DNA from 3 places in the Kitasatospora sp. NPDC096147 genome. Region 1 is predicted to be linked to each of the others. Evidence: riboswitches for the same ligand, from Rfam matches in the RefSeq annotation. Region 1 holds a riboswitch; each other region holds the start of a gene.
The links. Region 1 has a riboswitch for thiamine pyrophosphate ahead of ACIRBX_RS07675 (purine-cytosine permease family protein). Riboswitches for the same ligand answer to the same signal wherever they lie in the genome.
Positions count from the first base shown of each region.

Region 2: it holds a riboswitch for thiamine pyrophosphate, as region 1 does, so the genes downstream of both, thiC (phosphomethylpyrimidine synthase ThiC) here and ACIRBX_RS07675 (purine-cytosine permease family protein) in region 1, are expected to answer to the same signal.
Region 3: it holds a riboswitch for thiamine pyrophosphate, as region 1 does, so the genes downstream of both, thiO (glycine oxidase ThiO) here and ACIRBX_RS07675 (purine-cytosine permease family protein) in region 1, are expected to answer to the same signal.

Region 1 covers NZ_JBIWFX010000002.1:476,131-479,394, reverse strand. Annotated here, with positions in the region: gene ACIRBX_RS07680 (S1C family serine protease) at 1-1,350, opposite strand, end outside; TPP riboswitch at 1,521-1,668, shown strand; gene ACIRBX_RS07675 (purine-cytosine permease family protein) at 1,661-2,998, shown strand; gene ACIRBX_RS07670 (glycerophosphodiester phosphodiesterase family protein) at 3,086-3,264, shown strand, end outside.
Region 2 covers NZ_JBIWFX010000002.1:305,040-308,303, reverse strand. Annotated here, with positions in the region: gene thiC (phosphomethylpyrimidine synthase ThiC) at 1-1,645, opposite strand, end outside; TPP riboswitch at 1,641-1,776, opposite strand; gene ACIRBX_RS06890 (LPXTG cell wall anchor domain-containing protein) at 1,952-2,908, shown strand; gene ACIRBX_RS06885 (DUF5326 family protein) at 3,000-3,200, opposite strand.
Region 3 covers NZ_JBIWFX010000003.1:54,209-57,472, forward strand. Annotated here, with positions in the region: gene ACIRBX_RS10760 (zinc-dependent alcohol dehydrogenase family protein) at 1-777, opposite strand, end outside; gene ACIRBX_RS10765 (ArsR/SmtB family transcription factor) at 918-1,226, shown strand; TPP riboswitch at 1,354-1,466, shown strand; gene thiO (glycine oxidase ThiO) at 1,460-2,611, shown strand; gene thiS (sulfur carrier protein ThiS) at 2,608-2,826, shown strand; gene ACIRBX_RS10780 (thiazole synthase) at 2,832-3,264, shown strand, end outside.

The DNA of each region.
Region 1 (3,264 bases):
GTTGGCGATCAGGTCGCCCGCGACGCGCTTGGCCTGGTTGATCGGGATGGCGAAGCCGAGGCCGATCGAGCCGGCCCGGCCGGAGCCGCCGCTGTTGGACTGGATGGCCGAGTTGATGCCGATCACCGCGCCGGAGGCGTCGAGCAGCGGGCCGCCGGAGTTGCCCGGGTTGATCGAGGCGTCGGTCTGCAGGGCGTTCATGTAGGACGCCTGGGCGCTGGTCTCGTCGCCGGAGGCCACCGGGCGGTCCTTGGCACTGACGATGCCGGTGGTGACGGTGCCCTCCAGGCCGTAGGGGGCGCCGATCGCGATGGTGGCGTCGCCGACCGCGACCTTGTCCGAGTCGCCGAGGGCGAGCGGGACGAGCTTGTCCTTCGGCGGGTTGTCGAGCTTGATGACGGCCACGTCGTAGCCCTGGGCGCGACCGACCACCGAGGCGGGGTAGGAGGCGCCGTCGGAGAACCTGACGGTCAGTTTGCCGCCGCTGGCGGCCGGGGCCACCACGTGGTTGTTGGTGAGGATGTGGCCCTCGGTGTCGAAGACGAAGCCGGTGCCGGTGCCGGACTCGCCGGAGCCCTGGGCCTTGATGGTGACCACGCTCGGCAGCGCCTTGCTGGCGATGCCGGCCACCGACTCCGGGGCCCGGTTGACCGCCTGCTGGTTCTGGCTGGCCTGGACGGTGGTGCTGGAGTTGCGGCTGCCCGAGGAGGAGACGGAGCCGTCGCGGTCGGCGACCGAGACGCCGATCGCGCCACCGGCCAGGCCGGCCAGCAGGGCGACGGCCGCGACCAGGGCGATCAGACCGCCGCGCTTGCGACCGGGCACCGGGGCGGGCGCGCCGGGGAACTCCGGGTAGCCGGGCAGACCGGGCCCGCCCGCACCGCCGGCCGGAGCGGCCCAGCCGCCGAGCGGGGTGCCCGCACCGAAGGGGTGGTGCGGCTGGTGGGGCTGGGGCTGCGGCTCGCCGAGCGGGGCGGCCGACACGGCGGCCGGCGGCGCGGGGGCCGGGGCCGGCGGCGCGGCGGCCGGGGTCGCGTACGGGTTCTCGGCGGCGACCGGCGCAGGGGCCGGAGCGGAGACCGGCGCCGGAGCCGGAGCCGGGACGGCCGGCGGCGGCGCGTCCAGGTAGGACGGAGCGGGCGGCGCGGCCGGGGCCGGGGGCAGGACCGGGGGCGGCGCATCCAGGTAGGAGGGGGCGGCCGGCGGCGGCGCGACCTTCCCGAAGACCACCGTGTCGGCGGGCGCGGGCGCGGCGGCTGACCCGGCGTCAGCCGGCTCCACCGGACCGTGCCCCGTGGAGGTGCGCTCCTCCTCGGGACCGGTGGCCCCACTCACGTGCTCGGTGCTCACGGACGACCTCCATAGCTGACAGGACCTTGGGCCACAGTTTTCCGCATGTCCGATTCAGTTGTCGTAAGGAGCGTCCTGAAGGATTGGTGAGAATCCTTAGCCGTCCCCGACATCCCACTCCTCGGGCCCCGCCTTGGTGTTCGACGGCCCGGCGGCTAGCCTGGCGCTCCAAACTGACACGCGGGAGCTTGGACCGTCCAGGCTGAGAGTGCGCGGAACGACCGTACGCCATGCAGACGCTGGCCGTGCGGCGAGGGAGCGCAGACCGCTCGAACCTGTCCGGGTAATGCCGGCGTAGGGAGCTACGGCCATGACGGCTGCTTCGCCTTCCCCTGTCCACGACGTCCCCGCGAGAGCCGAGGCGCCGCTGGTCCTCGACACGGCGCCGCCGCGCACGCTGGACTTCCGCGCGCTGTTCTCGCTCTGGGCCAACCTCGGCGTCAGCCTGATCGGCTTCACCAGCGCCGTCACCGTGATCGGCGTCAAGGGCGCCGAGCTCTCGCTGGCCGCCGCGATCACCGCCACGGTGGCGGGCACCGCGATCGGCACCTCGATGCTGGGCGTGGCCGCGCTGATCGGCGCCCGGACCGGCGCCCCGGCGATGGCCCTGCTGCGCGGCCTGTTCGGCACCAAGCTGTCGTACCTGCCGACGGTGCTGAACATCGCGCAGTGCATCGGCTGGGGCGTGTACGAGCTGCTGGTGATCGCGATGGGCGCGCAGGAGGTGACGGGCACTCAGGGCTGGCACTGGCTGTTCGTCCTGCTGGCCGGGGTGCTCACCACCGTGCTGACCATCTGGCCGCTCGGCTCGATCGCGGTGCTGCGCAAGTACGTGACGATCGCGGTGGGCATCGCGATGGTCTACTTCACCGTCCAGCTGGTGCGCCAGGGCGTGCCGAACCCGGGGGCCGGGAACTGGAGCGGCTTCCTGACCGCGACCGACGCGATCATCGCGGTCTCGATCTCCTTCGTCCCGCTGGCCGCCGACTACACCCGGCACGCCCGCACGCCCGGGGCCGCCTACTGGGCCACCTTCTCCGGCTACTCGCTGGCGCAGGTCTGGTGCTACCTGCTCGGCGTGGTGGCACTGCTGCAGTCGGACGGGGACGCCACCCGGATCTTCTCCTCCTTCACCGGGGTGGCGGCCGGCTGGGCCTTCCTGCTGGTGCTGGTGGTCCGGGAGACCGACCAGTCCTTCGCCAACGTCTACTCCACCGCGATGTCGGTGCAGAACCTGCTGCCCACGGTGGACCGCCGCCTGCTGACCGGCGGGATCGGCGCGCTGGTGACGGTGCTGGCGCTGAACATCGACGAGTTCACCGCCTCCTACTACGCCTTCCTCGGCCTGATCGGCGCGGTCTTCGTGCCGATGTTCGCGGTGCTGGCGGCCGACTTCTTCCTCGGCTCGGGCCGCCGCGGCTGGAACCTTGGCGAGGACGCCCCGCCCCGGCCGCTGATGCTGGTGGCCTGGGCGCTCGGCTTCGCCGCCTACCAGTTCATCGCTCCCACCGCGGTCGGCGGCTGGCAGGAGTTCTGGCAGGACCTGCAGTCCTCGGTCGGCTTCACGGCCCAGCCGTGGACCTCGGCCTCGCTGATCTCCTTCCTGGTGGCCGGGCTGGCCACCCTGGCGGTCCAGCCCCGCAGGTAGCCGGCCGGTACCGCCGCCACGGGGACTTCACCGGGAGTTTCCCGTGGCGGCGGTCGGGCGTCACCGGGCGCCTCGTAGGGTGGCCGGGTGGACACCCGTGACCAGCCCTCGACCTCGACGAACGCCGCCGACCGCAGCGCGGTGCGGGTGATCGCCCACCGCGGCTCCTCGGCGGCTCAGGCCGAGCACACCCTGGCCGCCTACCGGCTGGCGATCGAGGAGGGCGCGGACGGGCTGGAGTGCGACGTCCGGCTGACCGCCGACGG
Region 2 (3,264 bases), 170 kb from region 1:
AGCAGAAGTGCGCGGTCTTGGCCGGCTCGGCGGGCAGCGTCTCGTCGTGGAAGGCGCGGGCCGTCTCCGGGTCGAGGGCCAGGTTGAACTGGTCCTCCCAGCGGAACTCGAAGCGGGCGTCGGAGAGCGCGTCGTCCCAGGCCGAGGCGCCGGGGTGGCCCTTGGCCAGGTCGGCGGCGTGGGCGGCGATCTTGTAGGTGATCACGCCGGTCTTGACGTCGTCCCGGTTGGGCAGGCCCAGGTGCTCCTTGGGCGTGACGTAGCAGAGCATCGCGGTGCCCCACCAGGCGATCATCGCCGCGCCGATGCCGGAGGTGATGTGGTCGTAGCCCGGGGCCACGTCGGTGGTCAGCGGGCCGAGGGTGTAGAACGGCGCCTCGTCGCAGATCTCCTTCTGGAGATCCATGTTCTCCTTGATCTTGTTCATCGCGACGTGGCCGGGGCCCTCGATCATCACCTGGACGTCCCGCTCGCGGGCGATCCGGCCCAGCTCGCCGAGGGTCTGCAGCTCGGCGAACTGCGCCTCGTCGTTGGCGTCGGCGGTGGAGCCCGGCCGCAGGCCGTCACCCAGCGAGAAGGTGACGTCGTAGCGGGCCAGGATGTCGCAGAGCTCCTCGAAGTTCGTGTAGAGGAAGTTCTCCTGGTGGTGCGCCAGGCACCAGGCCGCCATGATCGAACCGCCGCGCGAGACGATGCCGGTCTTCCGACGGGCCGTCAGGGGGACGTAGCGGAGCAGCACGCCGGCGTGCACCGTCATGTAGTCCACGCCCTGCTCGCACTGCTCGATGATGGTGTCCCGGTAGACCTCCCAGCTCAGCTCCTCGGCCTTGCCGTCCACCTTCTCCAGCGCCTGGTACAGCGGCACGGTGCCGATCGGCACCGGCGAGTTGCGCAGGATCCACTCCCGGGTGGTGTGGATGTTCCGCCCGGTGGAGAGGTCCATGACGGTGTCCGCGCCCCAGCGGGTGGCCCAGGTCATCTTCTCCACCTCCTCCTCGATCGAGGAGGTGACGGCCGAGTTGCCGATGTTGGCGTTGATCTTCACCAGGAAGTTGGTGCCGATGATCGACGGCTCCACCTCGGGGTGGTTCACGTTGAGCGGGATGACCGCCCGGCCACGGGCCACCTCGGAGCGCACGTACTCCGGGTCCATGCCCTCCCGCAGGGCCACGAACTCCATCTCCGGCGTGACGATCCCCCGCTTCGCGTAGGCGAGTTGGGTCACCGCGCCGTCGCGGCCACGGAGCGGCCGGCGGGGGCGGCCGGGGAAGACCGCGTCCAGGTTGCGCAGGTTCCCGCCGCGCGGGGACGTGTGCTTGATGCCGTCGTCCTCGGGACGGGACTCACGGCCCTCGTACTCCTCGACGTCACCGCGCTGGCGGATCCACGCGTCCCGCAGGGCCGGCAGCCCGCGGCGGACGTCGGGCTGGTAGGAGGGGTCGGTGTACGGACCCGAAGTGTCGTACAGCGGAACGGACTTGCCGTTGGTGAGGTGGACCTCCTTGAACGGCACCCGCAGATCGGGGCGGGAGCCGTCGCGGTACGCCTTGCGCCAAGCCGGAGTCGGGTAGCCCGTGGTGGCGCTGGTGACGGCGCCCTCCACCGCGGCCGGGGCAGACTTCTCCTGTGCGTCGAACGTGGTCATGAGACCTCTATCTCCCTACGCCGGCATTACCCGGTCAGGTTCCTGCGGTCGACGCAGCGGTCGGTACGCGGTGTGCACGTACCTTTCAGCGCCCTCTCAGCCCGGTGCTCCGAGCTCCCGTGTCCACAGGCCGTTTGCCTGCGACAAGACGTCCATCACCGTAGCGGTCCGACTCCGGATGGTCCAGAGCAGACCTGACGGTCTGTTGACCGACCGGGCACGCTACGATCCGCATCCTGCGAGGCCAGCGGCACCCGTGCGTGCCCGAATTGCCGCCTCCGTACTGACTTTGGGGGATCTTCCACCATGCGTTCCCACCGCATACCGGCGGCTGCCGCCGCCACCCTGCTGAGCCTCGGCCTCGGCGCCGGCACCGCCTCGGCGACCGCGGCCACCAGCCCCTCCCCGTCGGCGTCCCCTTCGGCCTCCGCCTCCGCGAGCCCCTCTGCGTCCACCTCCGCGTCCACCTCCGCGACGCCCCAGCAGCCGATCGACTACGCCTGCTACAAGGGGATCCAGAGCCACACCGAGCTGGACACCAAGGTGACGGGCTTCCCGGCCACCCTCGCCCGGGGCGGCGCCCCGGTGGAGTCCACCGTGACCTTCCGCAACTCCACCGGCCGGGACGTGCAGGGCTTCGACACCGCGTTCTACGTCGGCTACGCGGACGGCCTCTGGCCGGCCGGCTCGTTCACCGTCCAGGTCAAGCTGCCGGGCGGGGACTGGAAGGCCGGCTCGTTCGGCGCCGGCGACCTGGACCACATCATCGACACCGGCCGGTACCAGCTGGCCAAGGACGAGACCCTGACGGTCAAGTTCCGGCTGGCCGCCACCGACAAGGCACCGCTCGGCGAGTACGGCGGCTCGCAGAGCGGCGGCTCCGACGTGGTCGACGACGACACCGGCAAGTACCTGCCGAAGGACGCTCCGGCCCCCGCCGTCCCGGGGGGCAAGGGCACCTGCACCCAGTACGTGGGCTACGGCGACTTCTACTTCACGGTGGTGGACCCCAAGGCCGCCACCCCGACCGCCGCCCCGAGCAAGAAGCCCGTGGTCAACACCCGGCCGTCGGCCAAGCCGACCAAGAAGGCCACCCCGAGCGCCTCCGCCGGCACCCCGACCGCCACCAAGTCGGCCGGCCCCGAGCTGGCCGCGACCGGCGGCGGCTCGTCCAGCCTCCCGCTGGCGGTCGGCGGCGGCGCCGCCGTGCTGCTCGGCGCCGGCGTGCTGGTCGCGCTGCGCCGCCGGGGCAAGCGGGCCTGATCCCGCGTCACCCGCCGCCCGCCGAGAGGCGGACGCCGAACGGCCCGGCTCCCCGTGGCAGGGGGCCGGGCCGTTCGCGTTCGGGGTGCCGTCAGCTCCTGGCGGCCTTCTTGACCAGGATCACCACACCGGCCGCGACGCCGACCACGATCAGGGCCTTGAACAGGAAGGCGAGCAGCGAGGTCACCGCGCCGACGACGAACCAGATCAGGTTCCAGGCCAGGATGACCGCGATCACCGGGACGACGATGTTGCGCACCCACGAGGGCAGCGACTTCCAGAGCTCAGCCATGTCCGTTCCTTCTCTCCCCTCGGGCCGGTGACGGCTTCTCCGTCGCGTCCCGTTGCTTCGATAC
Region 3 (3,264 bases), on a different contig from region 1:
GTACTCGTCGGCGTTCGGCAGCGGGGTCGGGCGCGGGTCCAGCCGCCCGTAGACCACCAGCTGCCCGCCGGGGGCGATCGCCCGGGCCAGGGTGTTCACCCCGGGGCCGGAGACCGGGTCGAAGGCCAGCCGGACGCCCCGGCCGCCGGTGATCTCCGCGACCCTCGCGGGCAGGTCCTCCCGGTCGGTGACGATGACGTGCTCCGCCCCGGCCGCCAGCAGGGCCTTCCGCTTGGCCTCGCCCCGGGTGGTGGCGATCGGCACCGCCCCGAGGTGACGGACCGTCTGGATCGCGGCCAGGCCGACGCTGCTGGAGCCGGCGGTGACCAGGACGTGGTCGCCCGGCCGGACCGGGGAGTCCTCGGCCAGTGCCCCGTACGCGGTCAGGTAGGCCATCCAGACCGCCGCCCCGGCCACCGGGTCCAGCCCGGCGGGGGCGGGCACCAGGGCGTGGGCCGGGACGATCACGTGGTCGCCGTAGGTGCCGTAGACGTTCTGCGGGAAGGCCGGCACCACGCCGACCGGATCGCCGGGGGCGAAGCCGGTGACCTCGGGGCCGAGCTCCTCGACCACGCCGGCCGCCTCCGCACCGAGGCCCGACGGGAAGCTCGGCCGGAGGAAGTACCCGCCCGAACGGAACATCACCTCGGCCCGGTTGAGGCCGATCGCGTCCACCCGGATCCGGACCTCGCCGGGGCCGGGCGCCCGGACCTCCACCTCACGCACCGTCAGGACCTCGGGGCCGCCGATCTCGTCGAACTGGACGTGCCGCGCCATGGTTCGGTCTCTCCTTCTGCCGGATCCGCACTCGGAACGACCGAACCATGAATTTCGACCACCGTCAAACTTCGATGACAGTCGAACATCGCCCGGTCCGGCCGTACGATGGGACCTACCCGCCCTCCCGAGGAGTCACCGTGACCCGCACCCTGGATCACCCCGAACTGGCCGACGTCACCCTGCAGCAGGTCCTGGAGGCGCTGGTCGACCCGGTCAGGCGGCGGATCGTCACACAGCTGTCCGAGTCCGGGGCCGGCATGAGCTGCGGCACCTTCGACGCCACCGTCTCCCGCTCCACCCTCACCCACCACTTCAACGTGCTGCGCGAGGCCGGCCTGATCCGCCAGTCCTACGCGGGCACCACCAAGCTCAACACCCTGCGCACCGAGGACCTGGAGGCCCGCTTCCCCGGCCTGCTCCGGGCCCTGCTCGACGCCACCGGCTGACCTGACGACGGGGCCTGCGGCGGACCCCGCGGCGGACCTTGGAGCTTCGCACCAGCGGGGCCCGCCACGGCCGCGCCCACTCCGTGAACTCGCCCTTCGGCCGACGACCCGGGCGGGGATATGGTGGGGCGGTATCCACGGGAGCCCGGCGCACCGGGCTGAGAGGCGGGCTGACGCGGCCGGCGACCGTCCGAACCTGATCCGGGTCATTCCGGCGAAGGGAGTGCACGGCTTTGACACGCACCGAGAGCGACGTGCTGGTGATCGGCGGCGGCATCATCGGCCTGGCGGTCGCCTGGCGCACCGCCCAACGCGGCCTCGCCGTCACCCTGGTGGACCCCGAGCCCGGCCGGGGCGCCGCCCAGGTGGCGGCCGGCATGCTGGCCCCGGTCACCGAGCTGCAGTACGGCGAGGAGCCGCTGCTCCGCCTCGGCATGGCCTCCAACGACCGGTACGCCGACTTCGTCGCCGAGCTCACCGACCTCACCGACCTGGAGACCGGCTACCGCCGGACCGGCACCCTGGCGGTGGCGCTGGACTCCGACGACCGCGAGGAGCTGCGCGAGCTGCACGCCTTCCAGCAGCGGCTCGGCCTGGAGTCGCACTGGCTGACCGGCCGGGAGGCCCGCCGGCTCGAACCGATGCTGGCCCCCGGGGTGCGCGCCGGACTGCACGTGACCGGCGACCACCAGGTGGACGGCCGCCGGCTGGCCGCCGCGCTGGTGCTGGCCTGCGAGCGGTCGAACGTCACCGTGATCCGCTCCGCAGCCGTCGAACTCACCGTCACCGACGGCCGGGCCACCGGCGCCCGGCTCGGCTCCGGCGAGCAGCTGACGGCCGCTCAGGTGGTGCTGGCCGCCGGGCCGCAGAGCCACCGGCTGCCCGGCCTGCCGGACGGCGTGCTGCCGCCGGTGCGGCCGGTCAAGGGGCAGGTGCTGCGGCTGCGCATCCCGTCCGCCTACGCGCCGTTCCTGTCCCGCAACGTCCGGGCCGTGGTGCGCGGGCAGCACATCTACCTGGTGCCCCGCGCGGACGGCGAGCTGGTGATCGGGGCGACCAGCGAGGAGCAGGGCTACGACACCACCGTCACCGCCGGCGGGGTCTACGAACTGCTGCGCGACGCCCACGAGTTGGTGCCCGGCCTGACCGAGCTCCCACTGCTGGAGACCGGTGCCGGGCTGCGCCCCGGCTCGCCGGACAACGCCCCGCTGCTCGGCCCGACCGCGCTCCCCGGGCTGGTCGCCGCCACCGGGCACTACCGCAACGGCGTGCTGCTCACCCCCGTCACCGCCGACCTGACCGCCGACTACCTGGCCACCGGCGCGGTGCCCGCGCTGGCCGCCCCCTTCTCCCCCAGCCGCTTCACCCCGAAGGCCGCCGCATGAACCAGCCGAGCCCAATCCCCCTCACCGTCAACGGCACGCCCCGCGAGGTGCCCGCCGCCACCACCCTCGACCTGGTGGTCAGCGAGCTCAGCGCCTCCCCCGGCGGGGTCGCCGCCGCCGTCAACGAGGCCGTGGTGCCGCGCAGTTCGTGGTCCGCGACCGTGCTCCACCCGGGCGACCGGGTGGAGATCCTCACCGCCGTCCAGGGAGGCTGAGCAGCATGGCCGACGACCAACTCACCATCGCCGGGACGGTCTTCGACTCCCGGCTGATCATGGGCACCGGCGGCGCCCCCAGCCTGGAGGTGCTGGAGCAGGCCCTGCTCGCCTCCGGCACCCAGCTGACCACCGTGGCGATGCGCCGGGTGGACCCGGGCACCCAGGGCTCGGTGCTCGACGTGCTGACCCGCAACGGCATCCGGGTGCTGCCGAACACGGCCGGCTGCTACACGGCCGGGGAGGCCGTGCTCACCGCCCGCCTCGCCCGCGAGGCGCTCGGCACCGACTGGGTGAAGCTGGAGGTGATCGCCGACGAGCGCACCCTGCTGCCCGATCCGGTCGAACTCCTGGACGCCGCCGAGACCTTGGTGGACGACGGCTTCACCGTGCTGCCCTACACCAACGACGACCCGGTGCTGGCCCGCAAGCTGGAGG